One region of the Peribacillus asahii genome, then DNA from elsewhere that is predicted to be linked to it. Evidence: a T-box and tRNA genes for the amino acid it is inferred to sense, from the RefSeq annotation. Region 1 holds a T-box; the other holds one or more tRNA genes.
What was found. The T-box of region 1 lies ahead of tyrS (tyrosine--tRNA ligase). A T-box ahead of a tRNA ligase gene usually reads a tRNA of that ligase, here a tRNA-Tyr.
Positions count from the first base shown of each region.

Region 1 (5,967 bases):
TTTTTCCTGTGCAATTTTTAGCGCTTCTTCAAAAGATAAATTGTTCTCGCTCATGCTTGCTAAAATGAAATTGGAGGTTCCATTTAAAATGCCTTCAATACGAGTAATCGTGCATCCTGCTAAACTATATTCTCCTATATCAAGCGTTGGTAAGGCTGCGGCGGTTGCGCCGCTGTATTTTAATCGGCTACCATACTTGGCTGCTTGTGTTTTAATTTCATTGAATGACTTTACAAGTGCTCCTTTTGAAACAGAGACAATATCCATCCCATTCACGATAGATTTCTGAATATAGCCAAGTGCTGGTTCTCCCGTTTCTATATTTGTCGGAGAGCACTCGATCAAGACATCTCCTTGAAAAATTGGTTCAGTAAAAGGGAGCTTGAAATATTCCGAATATCTCAAAAGTGCTTCCGAACCCGTTCCGAAATCCATCAAGCTCTCAAGCTTGATTCCTTTTTCTTCGTAAATCATTCCTTTACTGCCAACGATTCCAGTTACGAGTAAGTCAAATCCGTATTTTTCTTTCATCGAAGCTCCATTGTGAATAATCAGTTTGATTAGCTCTTTTGCAACGGTGCCATACCCAGTTAATATGATTTTCTTCTGCATAGAAATCTCCTTTTATTTTTTAAAAAAATATATAATTCTCCCCTAAACTTTTAAAGTATCGGGTACCATTAGCAAAACGCAGGTTAACAACGTTAAGGATACCTCTGAATTAAAATCCACCCAATTCTTCAGTAATGTAAAAAGAAATATCTTATTGAAGATCAGCATCCTTCAATGGAATAACTATAAGAAGTTCTCCAACCTACAATCACTTAATTCTGCTTTAACTAATGCTCCCCGTACTTTAAGTGTATTCCAAATCTAATAAAAGCTACATTACTTGAAATACCATTTGAAAGCATTCGTATACAGGATTTTATCCGTAGCTTGTTCATCAAATAACTGTTGAATCAATTCAATATCTCCATACTCAAAAGGTCTTTTTGCTCTTGTGGATGGTAAATCTGTTCCAAACATAAGAGCATCTGGATTTGTCTCATATATGGATTTTAAAGCATTTTCAACATTTAGTTCCACACGTCCAAATCCTGTTGCTTTTACGTGTATGCCTTTATCAACTAATTTTAATAAATGCGGTAATCCTTCTTCTGATAATCCTAAATGGTCGATTGATATAGCCGGTAATTTTTCAATAGTAGATGCAATTTCGGGTAACTCTTTTGCATCAATATAAAGCTCACTATGCCATCCTACTAAATCATGAACTCTTCTAGCAAAGTAATCCAGCTTCGATAAATCTTCTGAACCACCTCTTTTAATATTAAAGCGTAATGCTTTTACCCCATTCTCATTTAAATGTAGTATTTCTTCGTCCGTCACTGTAAAAGGTAATTGTGTTACGCCACAAAATGTTGAGCCCAGTTGTTTTAGTGCCTTTAATAAATATTCTTGATCAAACCCTTGGAATGACCCTGATACAATAGCTCCACCTAATACATTTAAATCAGCAGTTTCATTTTGATAATCTTCTACAACATAACTAGGCGGCAAATATCCTTGGTTTTCGATAATTGGAAAATCAAAATCAATAATATGAAAATGTGCATCAAAAATTCTCATTGTCATTCCCCTTTCTTTTCTTTAACATATCAGCTCCAGTACATAAAGAAAATTATAGGTTATTTATAAAAATTCATAACTTTACCTTATTGAACTAAACTAACAAGGCTGAAAAAAGGTACAACTTTAAGCCGTACCTTTATATCGTACTTTATAATGTTTTAATTTTTACAAATTTGCGTTTCCCAACTTGTATGATTAGTCCATCGGTAATCGAAACTTGCAGCCTCGTATCTTCTACCTTATTTCCGTTTATTTTTACCCCTCTGTTTTCAATCATTCTTCTGGCTTCGCTTTTGGAGCTTAATAATTGCAATTCAACAAGTACATCTATGACAGGGACTTCTGTGTTTCCATCCCATACTACTGCTGGAATCTCATCAGGTAATAACCCTTGTTGGAAAACTGAGATAAAATGCTGTTCTGCTTTTTCAGCTGCTTCTACTCCGTGGTACATTCTAACGATTGTCTTACCAAGTAACATTTTTGCATCTCTTGGGTGCAATTGACCTGTTTCAATTTGACCTTTCACGGACTGAATTTGCTCAGGAGTAAAATCTGTTACTAATTCGAAGTATTTATTCATTAATTCATCTGGGATGGACATCGCTTTTCCGTACATTTCTTGTGGACTCTCATCAATACCGATGTAGTTTTTCTTTGATTTAGACATCTTCTCGACACCATCAAGCCCTTCTAATAATGGCATTAACAAGGCTACTTGCTTCTCTTTTCCGAACTTCTCCTGAAAATGTCTACCCATCAAAATGTTGAAATGCTGGTCTGTTCCACCAAGTTCTATATCACATTCTAATATCACGGAATCATATCCTTGCATTAATGGGTAAAAGAATTCATGCAGAGAAATTGGTTTCCCAAAGGCAATTCGTTCTTCAAAATCATCTCTCTCTAAAAGCCTTGCTACGGTTATTTTTCCTGCAAGTTGAATGACATCTTCAAAGTTTAATTGAGATAACCATTTAGAGTTGTAATGCAGCTCAACTTTTTCCATATCTATAACCTTTGCAAATTGTTCGAAGTATGTTTTGGCATTATGCTTCACTTCTTCATCCGTTAATTGTTTTCTAGCCACTGATTTTCCTGTTGGATCTCCAATCTTCCCAGTAAAGTCACCAATAATAAGCTGGATAATATGACCATTTTCTTGAAACTGCCTCATCTTGTTAAGTACCACAGTATGTCCAAGATGCACATCTGGAGCAGAAGGGTCTAAGCCTAATTTTATTTTTAATGGTTTATTCTCTAAAATGGACTTTGCAATTTTATTTTCTAACTCTTCATTTGGAATAATATCTTGTACGCCTTGGCTGTAAATAGCCATTTGTCTCTTTACTTCTATTCGTTGTTCCTCGTTTAATTGTGCTAGTACATTACTCATCTTCGTTCCTCCTAAAATAAATATAAAAAAACCACATCCCAAAAAAGGGACGTGGTTTAACTTTGCACGCGGTACCACCCTTATTGAAGGATATAATCCTTCCACTCTAACGTATAACGGTTTCATCCGTTCTTTGCTACTGTCTGTTTCACAAAGAAAGCTCAAGGAATGTAATTCGTGTTATCTTTGTGTCGATTTACACCAACCATCGACTCTCTATATAACAGGGAGATAACTACTACTGGATTTCCCGTCATTGCTTTTTCAATATTTTATTGTCGATCATCAAAAATGATTTTCTCGAATGACTTTTCTAAGCAGGTTTGTCACACTCTTTTGTTCATCGACAGACAAACCCGAAACAATCTCTACTTCGCCTTTATGGAACCTTGGGTAAAGATCCTCCATCACTTGCTTTCCCTTATCTGTTAACACAAGATAAGTTATTCTTCTGTCCCTGTTGTCACTTTTTCTATAACATAGGTCTTTCCGTTCGAGTGTTTTGGTAATATTGCTAACTGTAGCTTTTGAAACACCTGCTGACTCGGCTAATTTTTTGGTCTCGATTGATTCCCAAATCCATAAATCATATAGCATAGAAAATGCCGTCCATGATAATCCATATTCAGATAAAACTTCCTGTTCCATCTTATTTCTTAATCCTTGAGCAATCCGATAGATATTTGTAACCACAGCAATCGCGTCTAAATTTAACGAATCAATAGGGATTTTAGTTAACCGATTAATCGTATCTATTTCTTCAGGAAGCAGTTCCCCATCCTCATTAAATAAATGAATAATGACTCACCTCTTTAAATTTTCATAATCGTTAGCTATGAAACGATATTAACAAAAAAAATAAAAGAATGCAACATAGTCATTCATACAAATATATCCCCAATTCATTTTGAAGGATTAAACCACCTTCTCTTAACTTGTTTGATTACTTGAATAAAGAAAAAGGCTGGACTTTCAACTATTCTTTCTCCAGGGCAACTCAAAACTTTTGTTACTTCTGATTCAGCGTACTCTTCCTCTTCTCCTTTGCCCACCAGTAAATCTATGTCTAAAAAGCCTTGATGCACAAGGGATAATTTATGACATTGATAATGAACTTTCACATAAATATTTCTACAATAATAACAAATAGCCCCCATTGAGGAAATTAAATATTCCATAATGGGGCTATTTTTATTTTCTTTATTCAGAGGAAATCCTCTTACTTCTCACTCCCATCACAGTAAGAAGCTACAACAGCAGCCATAGCTTTAGCACTAATGATAAGGCTTTTTTCATTGATATCAAATTTAGGATGATGATGCGGATAGGCTTCACCTGACTCAGGACAAGCACCGACATAGAAGAAACATCCTGGTATTTTTTCAAGATAGTAAGCAAAATCTTCTGAAGGCGGCTGTGGCGGTGTCTCCAAAACCGCTTCTACTTCTGGAATGGAAGCTTGTTCTAGAGCTTGATGTACATGCTCCGTTACGTCAGGATCATTATATAGAACAGGATAATCATTGTTATATTCAAGAGTAGATTTTACTCCATATGATTTTTCTAATCCTTCCGCAAACGCACGCACCCCGGTTTCTACAATTTCCCGAGTTTCGGGAGACATTGTTCGAACATCTCCTTCAATTGTAACGGCATCTTTGATTACGTTAAATGTACCTTTTCCATCAAAATTACCAATGGTAACGGAAGCTGTATCAAATGGATTGATTCGACGACTGACTATTGTTTGTAAATTCATGACGAATGAGCTTGCTGCAACAATAGCATCATTGGCTAGATGAGGTGATGATCCATGTCCACCTCTCCCTTGAACAACTAATTTAAAATAGGATCTTCCTGTTTGGGTGTTCCCGCTTCTGTAATAAATATGACCTGTTTTCATGTTGCTCATTACATGAATTCCAATGATTGCATCTACACCATCAAGGACACCCGCTTTAATCATACCGATCGCACCGCCTGGAGGAGCTTCTTCTGCTGGTTGATGAATAACTCGAATCGTACCTTTTAGTTGATCTTTAAACTCAGCTAATGTCTCAGCTAACACCAACATGTATGCTGTATGACCATCATGACCACAAGCATGCATAACCCCTTCGTTTTTGGATGCAAAAGGCAGCCCCGTTTCTTCCTTGATTGGTAAGGCGTCGAAATCAGCACGAATAGCAATGGTTTTTCCAGGCTTGGAACCTTTAATGGTTACAACGACACCACGCTCACCACCGAAGTTTGTTTCAACTGAATCCACTGGCACGTCCGTATAAAAATCGCTGATATATTTAGCCGTTTCTTCTTCTTGGAAAGAAAGTTCTGGATGTTCATGTAGATAACGGCGAATCTCAATGATACGATCCTTTTTTTCATCTAATTTTTTCATTAGTTCATCTAATAACATTCAATAATCCCCTCTAACTGTTCGAAATGAATACTCCGAATTCTTTAATGAATTGGATTTGGTTGACTAGGATTTGGCTTTCTTATTTGTTTAGATGATTTTTCGATTGCTTTTTTTCCAGTATCTCCAGGAACCATAAACATAATGGAAAGAATAGAAAGTACACCGAATATTACGTTTACGATAATCCCTGCAGTAGCTGCGATTTCAAGACTACCAACCGCTGCAATTGAACTATAAACAGTTGCTGAAATCGCCACACCGAACGCTCCGCCAAGTGAGCTTGCCATTTTGTAGATTCCGGCAGCTTCACCGACTTTGTTTGAAGGTGCGTTAGATACAGATGTGTCTGTTGATGGAGTCGCATAAATCCCTAATCCAAGTCCAAACAAAGCAAATCCAATAAAGACAACCACTGTATATATAACATCAGATAAAAAAGTTAATCCCATAATAGCTACACCAACTGTTGTAATGAGAGCCCCCCAAATCATTGGTGATTTTGCGCCTGCTCTTTGTA
Region 1 covers NZ_CP026095.1:1,153,322-1,159,288, reverse strand. Annotated here, with positions in the region: gene BAOM_RS05780 (homoserine dehydrogenase) at 1-612, opposite strand, end outside; gene BAOM_RS05775 (amidohydrolase family protein) at 889-1,632, opposite strand; gene tyrS (tyrosine--tRNA ligase) at 1,784-3,031, opposite strand; T-box leader at 3,074-3,297, opposite strand; gene BAOM_RS05765 (MarR family transcriptional regulator) at 3,317-3,829, opposite strand; gene BAOM_RS05760 (hypothetical protein) at 3,934-4,209, opposite strand; gene BAOM_RS05755 (M20 family metallopeptidase) at 4,251-5,447, opposite strand; gene BAOM_RS05750 (MFS transporter) at 5,492-5,967, opposite strand, start outside.

Region 2 (5,967 bases), 1.3 Mb from region 1:
TCACAAGTTTTCCAACAGATACTGTGTTATTATTGTATCTTTTCCTCTATATGAAAGAAAGCAGACTAGATAAAGCCTGCTTTCTGATTAATAAAGTGAAACTGACCAAGGCACTTTCCCTTTTCTAATTCCAATTTCCTTTGTCCGCTCCGAAACTGACACAAGCATAATATTCATAATGCCAATTCCACCAACAAGCAATGAAATACTCGCTATCCCTCCAAGCATCAACATCATCGTATCCGAAACAGAACTCAGCGTTTCCATTTTTTCATAAACAAGCTCCTTTCAACATTCCCTCGTTGAACAGAGTATCTCCTGACCACTCCCACGACTGAAGACAGTGGGGTTCTTTCTCGCAAACATTCCACTTACAAACTTCCACAGGAAGATGTAGGGGTGAAACTTAGGCGAGCAACTTTTGAGAGAAAAACAGTCTTTCAAAAGGGCAAGGTCGGTGCCACTACGCCATTCGACTGGCGATACTTGGTTCTTTCTTCGGTTTATCCTTTGGATGTTTCGTTTTTTGTCTGATTTCTTCAGACAAAAAGCGTTTGTACCAAATCGATTGTTTGAATAGGATCGAATGAAGAGGTTGGACTGCCATCGTATGTTTTTTACGGGCAATATTTTGTGCTCCGTTTACATCACGATGGATTTCTGGGGAATTTTTCGTTCCAATTCTTCTTTTTCTTTTTAGTCAACAATTCAGGAAGTGAAAATCCATAGGATGCCTTTTTTATCGAAATGGTATCTTTGGTTATATCCATCGATGCTTTTTTTTATGGGATGCAATAATAGTATTTTCTTCTCCACGGATACTTCGCTTTTTTATCCGTTTTTCGAAGCTGTCGAATCGTTTCTCGATTCGCTTCATACTTATCCGCAATGGCTTGAACAGTCTGAGAATGGAGCTGATACGTTTGTTTTCGAACAGATTGAATCTCTGTTTTACTTAACCACTTTTTACGAGAAACATAATAAGAAGTCGCTTCTCGAACGATATCATTCCATACAGAAGCCGCTTCTCTCTGCATCATTCTCAATTCTTCATATAGATATTTCTCATAGGGAATACGAAATGAGTGTGTGACAAACATGTTTTTTCCTCCTCTCTTGTTTTCTATAAAACCATTATACGAGAACGTACGTTCCGTCCACAAGAAGTACGCCCACAACACGAAAAAAATCGAACTATTAACGTGTCACGAGACACGCCTGGTTCGACCTCACTATCATCCCACCTCTAAAGAAGTGGGCTTTCTCGTTCGGGAAATCTGTAATAGAGAAAGGGGCCCGTTATTTCAACGGAGCCCCTTTCTCACTTTGTTTTCTTCTATTATATTTAATCATTAATTGATTCATTACTTCTGCAAAAATAATCCCCATCGCAATTGCTCCAGCCAGCATACATACTTTCGCAGCCAATTGAACAGCCACATTGTAATCATTTTCAACAAAATGCTTCATCGCATCATAGGACAAGCCGCCCGGCACAAGCGGAATAATGCCTGCAATGGTAAAAATAATAATTGGCATTTTATATCTTTTTGCAAAAAACTGACTAATAACCCCAACAACAAAAGCTGCCACTAAAGTAGCAAAAATACTATCATATTCTATCTCAACCAGTCCATAATATAAAACCCATCCAATCATACCAACAAGCCCGCATTTTATTAAAGACTGCTTTGGAGCATTAAAGAGAACGCCAAAAGCAGCCGAGGCAATAAAACTAGTTACAACCTGTTCAAACACCCTTTCCCTCCTCATAGAATAACGAAAGCAACGGCAATTCCTGCTCCAATTGCTAAAGCAGTTAAGCCTGCATCGGCTCCCTTCGCTAAACCTGAAACTAAATGCCCTGCAATTAAATCTCGAGCAGCATTTGTAATTAACAGCCCTGGTACAAGCGGCATCACAGCGCCGATAATAATTTTATCTAACTCACTACCAAGGCCTATGTACATAAACCAAAACGCTGCTACCCCAATTACAAAAGAAGCAATAAATTCAGCAAAGAACCTTACTTCCAATAGTCGGTGTAAATGAAGTAAACACGCAAATCCTAACCCGCCAGCTATGCAAGCCCAGATAAAATCATTCCACTGTCCATTAAACATAATAGTAAAACAGCCACTTGAAATAAACGCTGCAAAAATCTGAATCCAAAGAGGGTAAGCTACATTTGCTTTCTCCAATTCCTTCAGTTTGATATAGGCTTCTCTTACTGTTAACTCCTTATTCGTAACACTCCTTGAAATGCTATTAACCAACGTTACCTTATGTAAATCTGTCGAGCGATGAGAGATTCGAATTACTTTAGAAATAGGATAATCACCATCTAGAGAGAAAATAATCCCCGTTGGCGTTGAAAAGCTTTGAGACTCCTTACATCCAAATGCAGATGCAATCCGAATCATCGTATCTTCTACTCGATATGTCTCCGCCCCATTCTCAAGCATAATCTTTCCTGCTAATAAACATACATCTATAATGCTGTTCAAACTTCTCTGATCTTCCATCTAATCTCTCCATCATATAATTATCCATTATTATATACAAAGCTCTCTACATCATAACGTATATTTGCAATTGATAAAATAAAAAAAGAACCAACACTTCTTCAAAGAGGCTGATTCTTTACTATTATTAGACAAAAAAAATAACCCTTATTAGGATTAATGTATTACTTCTTAACTATAAAAATGGCTCCGCAGGTAGGACTCGAACCTACGACCGTTCGGTTAACAGCCGAATGCTCTACCACTGAGCTACTGCGGAACAATAAAAAGTATAAATGGTGGGCCTAAGTGGACTCGAACCACCGACCTCACGCTTATCAGGCGTGCGCTCTAACCAGCTGAGCTATAGGCCCATTTTGGAGCGGGTGAAGGGAATCGAACCCTCATCATCAGCTTGGAAGGCTGAGGTTTTACCACTAAACTACACCCGCATATGAAATTGGAGGCAACACCCGGATTTGAACCGGGGATAAAGGTTTTGCAGACCTCTGCCTTACCACTTGGCTATGCTGCCGTTGACTGGGCTAGAAGGATTCGAACCTTCGCATGACGGAATCAAAATCCGCTGCCTTACCGCTTGGCTATAGCCCAACAGTAAAAATGAAATGGGGCGACTGATGGGAATCGAACCCACGAATGTCGGAACCACAATCCGATGCGTTAACCACTTCGCCACAATCGCCATAATTATAATTGGCAGGGGTAGTAGGAATCGAACCCACACTGAAGGTTTTGGAGACCTTAGTTCTACCTTTAAACTATACCCCTATAAACAATAAAATGGTGGAGGGGGGCAGATTCGAACTGCCGAACCCGAAGGAGCGGATTTACAGTCCGCCGCGTTTAGCCACTTCGCTACCCCTCCATATTGCCTTATAAGATAAGGGTAAATAAGAAGATGGCTCAGGACGGAATCGAACCGCCGACACAAGGATTTTCAGTCCTTTGCTCTACCGACTGAGCTACTGAGCCAAAACATTTAAGATAAATAATATGGCGGTCCGGACGGGACTCGAACCCGCGACCTCCTGCGTGACAGGCAGGCATTCTAACCAACTGAACTACCGGACCATATTGCGGGGACAGGATTTGAACCTGCGACCTTCGGGTTATGAGCCCGACGAGCTACCGGACTGCTCCACCCCGCGACGGTAAAAAATTAAATATTGTAAAAAAAATGGAGGAGGTAGAGGGATTCGAACCCCCGCGGGGTTTGACCCCCCTGTCGGTTTTCAAGACCGATCCCTTCAGCCGGACTTGGGTATACCTCCGTATTAAAACCTTAATAATTGGTAGCGGCGGAGGGGATCGAACCCCCGACCTCACGGGTATGAACCGTACGCTCTAGCCAGCTGAGCTACACCGCCAAACTTAAGGATAAAATTGAATGAATTTATGGTGGAGCCTAGCGGGATCGAACCGCTGACCTCCTGCGTGCAAGGCAGGCGCTCTCCCAGCTGAGCTAAGGCCCCATATCATTTATAAGTATCATGGTCGGGAAGACAGGATTCGAACCTGCGACCCCTTGGTCCCAAACCAAGTGCTCTACCAAGCTGAGCTACTTCCCGCATATAATATGGCGCGCCCGAAAGGAGTCGAACCCATAACCTTCTGATCCGTAGTCAGACGCTCTATCCAATTGAGCTACGGGCGCATATTAAAATGGTGCCGAGGACCGGAATCGAACCGGTACGGTAGTCACCTACCGCAGGATTTTAAGTCCTGTGCGTCTGCCAGTTCCGCCACCCCGGCACTTTGCGAAAAGTGGAGCGGAAGACGGGATTCGAACCCGCGACCCCAACCTTGGCAAGGTTGTATTCTACCACTGAACTACTTCCGCATAATAATGCGGGTGAAGGGAGTCGAACCCCCACGCCTTGCGGCGCCAGATCCTAAGTCTGGTGCGTCTGCCAATTCCGCCACACCCGCAATATGGTGAGTCATGCAGGATTCGAACCTGCGACCCTCTGATTAAAAGTCAGATGCTCTACCAACTGAGCTAATGACTCGTCCAAATGGTGCCGGCAAGAGGACTTGAACCCCCAACCTACTGATTACAAGTCAGTTGCTCTACCAATTGAGCTACACCGGCATATAAATGGTGGAGGATGACGGGATCGAACCGCCGACCCTCTGCTTGTAAGGCAGATGCTCTCCCAGCTGAGCTAATCCTCCAAAATGGTGACCCCTACGGGATTCGAACCCGTGTTACCGCCGTGAAAGGGCGGTGTCTTAACCGCTTGACCAAGGGGCCATACCTAACCCAAAATAAGGGCTTGCTTGGCGACGTCCTACTCTCACAGGGGGAAACCCCCAACTACCATCGGCGCTGAAGAGCTTAACTTCCGTGTTCGGAATGGGAACGGGTGTGACCTCTTCGCTATCGTCACCAAACAATATAAGGAACGTTGTTCCTTCAAAACTAGATAATAGGAAAGCATTGCGTGTTATCAAAACAATAGGTTAAGTCCTCGACCGATTAGTATCAGTCAGCTCCATGTGTCGCCACACTTCCACCTCTGACCTATCAACCTGATCATCTTTCAGGGGTCTTACTAGCTTGCGCTATGGGAAATCTCATCTTGAGGGGGGCTTCATGCTTAGATGCTTTCAGCACTTATCCCGTCCGCACATAGCTACCCAGCGATGCCTTTGGCAAGACAACTGGTACACCAGCGGTGCGTCCATCCCGGTCCTCTCGTACTAAGGACAGCTCCTCTCAAATTTCCTGCGCCCACGACGGATAGGGACCGAACTGTCTCACGACGTTCTGAACCCAGCTCGCGTACCGCTTTAATGGGCGAACAGCCCAACCCTTGGGACCGACTACAGCCCCAGGATGCGATGAGCCGACATCGAGGTGCCAAACCTCCCCGTCGATGTGGACTCTTGGGGGAGATAAGCCTGTTATCCCCGGGGTAGCTTTTATCCGTTGAGCGATGGCCCTTCCATGCGGAACCACCGGATCACTAAGCCCGACTTTCGTCCCTGCTCGACTTGTAGGTCTCGCAGTCAAGCTCCCTTGTGCCTTTACACTCTACGAATGATTTCCAACCATTCTGAGGGAACCTTTGGGCGCCTCCGTTACCTTTTAGGAGGCGACCGCCCCAGTCAAACTGCCCACCTGACACTGTCTCCCACCCCGATCAGGGGTGCGGGTTAGAATGTCAATACAGCCAGGGTAGTATCCCACCAACGCCTCCACCGAAGCTGGCGCTCCGGCTTCACAGGCTCCTACCTATCCTGTACAAGCTGTACCAAAATTCAATATCAGGCTGCAGTAAAGCTCCACGGGGTCTTTCCGTCCTGTCGCGGGTAACCTGCATCTTCACAGGTACTATAATTTCACCGAGTCTCTCGTTGAGACAGTGCCCAGATCGTTACACCTTTCGTGCGGGTCGGAACTTACCCGACAAGGAATTTCGCTACCTTAGGACCGTTA
Region 2 covers NZ_CP026095.1:4,729,196-4,735,162, forward strand. Annotated here, with positions in the region: partial or broken gene BAOM_RS24775 (FtsX-like permease family protein) at 121-222, opposite strand; gene BAOM_RS25275 (hypothetical protein) at 783-1,100, opposite strand; gene BAOM_RS23270 (threonine/serine exporter family protein) at 1,300-1,758, opposite strand; gene BAOM_RS23275 (threonine/serine exporter family protein) at 1,770-2,525, opposite strand; tRNA gene BAOM_RS23280 (tRNA-Asn) at 2,710-2,784, opposite strand; tRNA gene BAOM_RS23285 (tRNA-Ile) at 2,802-2,878, opposite strand; tRNA gene BAOM_RS23290 (tRNA-Gly) at 2,883-2,956, opposite strand; tRNA gene BAOM_RS23295 (tRNA-Cys) at 2,966-3,039, opposite strand; tRNA gene BAOM_RS23300 (tRNA-Gln) at 3,045-3,116, opposite strand; tRNA gene BAOM_RS23305 (tRNA-His) at 3,132-3,207, opposite strand; tRNA gene BAOM_RS23310 (tRNA-Trp) at 3,220-3,293, opposite strand; tRNA gene BAOM_RS23315 (tRNA-Tyr) at 3,307-3,390, opposite strand; tRNA gene BAOM_RS23320 (tRNA-Phe) at 3,425-3,497, opposite strand; tRNA gene BAOM_RS23325 (tRNA-Asp) at 3,520-3,596, opposite strand; tRNA gene BAOM_RS23330 (tRNA-Met) at 3,600-3,673, opposite strand; tRNA gene BAOM_RS23335 (tRNA-Ser) at 3,704-3,796, opposite strand; tRNA gene BAOM_RS23340 (tRNA-Met) at 3,816-3,892, opposite strand; tRNA gene BAOM_RS23345 (tRNA-Ala) at 3,922-3,997, opposite strand; tRNA gene BAOM_RS23350 (tRNA-Pro) at 4,017-4,093, opposite strand; tRNA gene BAOM_RS23355 (tRNA-Arg) at 4,103-4,179, opposite strand; tRNA gene BAOM_RS23360 (tRNA-Leu) at 4,189-4,277, opposite strand; tRNA gene BAOM_RS23365 (tRNA-Gly) at 4,291-4,365, opposite strand; tRNA gene BAOM_RS23370 (tRNA-Leu) at 4,373-4,454, opposite strand; tRNA gene BAOM_RS23375 (tRNA-Lys) at 4,459-4,534, opposite strand; tRNA gene BAOM_RS23380 (tRNA-Thr) at 4,542-4,617, opposite strand; tRNA gene BAOM_RS23385 (tRNA-Val) at 4,625-4,700, opposite strand; tRNA gene BAOM_RS23390 (tRNA-Glu) at 4,705-4,779, opposite strand; rRNA gene rrf (5S ribosomal RNA) at 4,804-4,919, opposite strand; rRNA gene BAOM_RS23400 (23S ribosomal RNA) at 4,985-5,967, opposite strand, start outside.
Region 2: it encodes a tRNA-Tyr, which carries the amino acid that the T-box ahead of tyrS (tyrosine--tRNA ligase) is inferred to sense. The anticodon was not compared.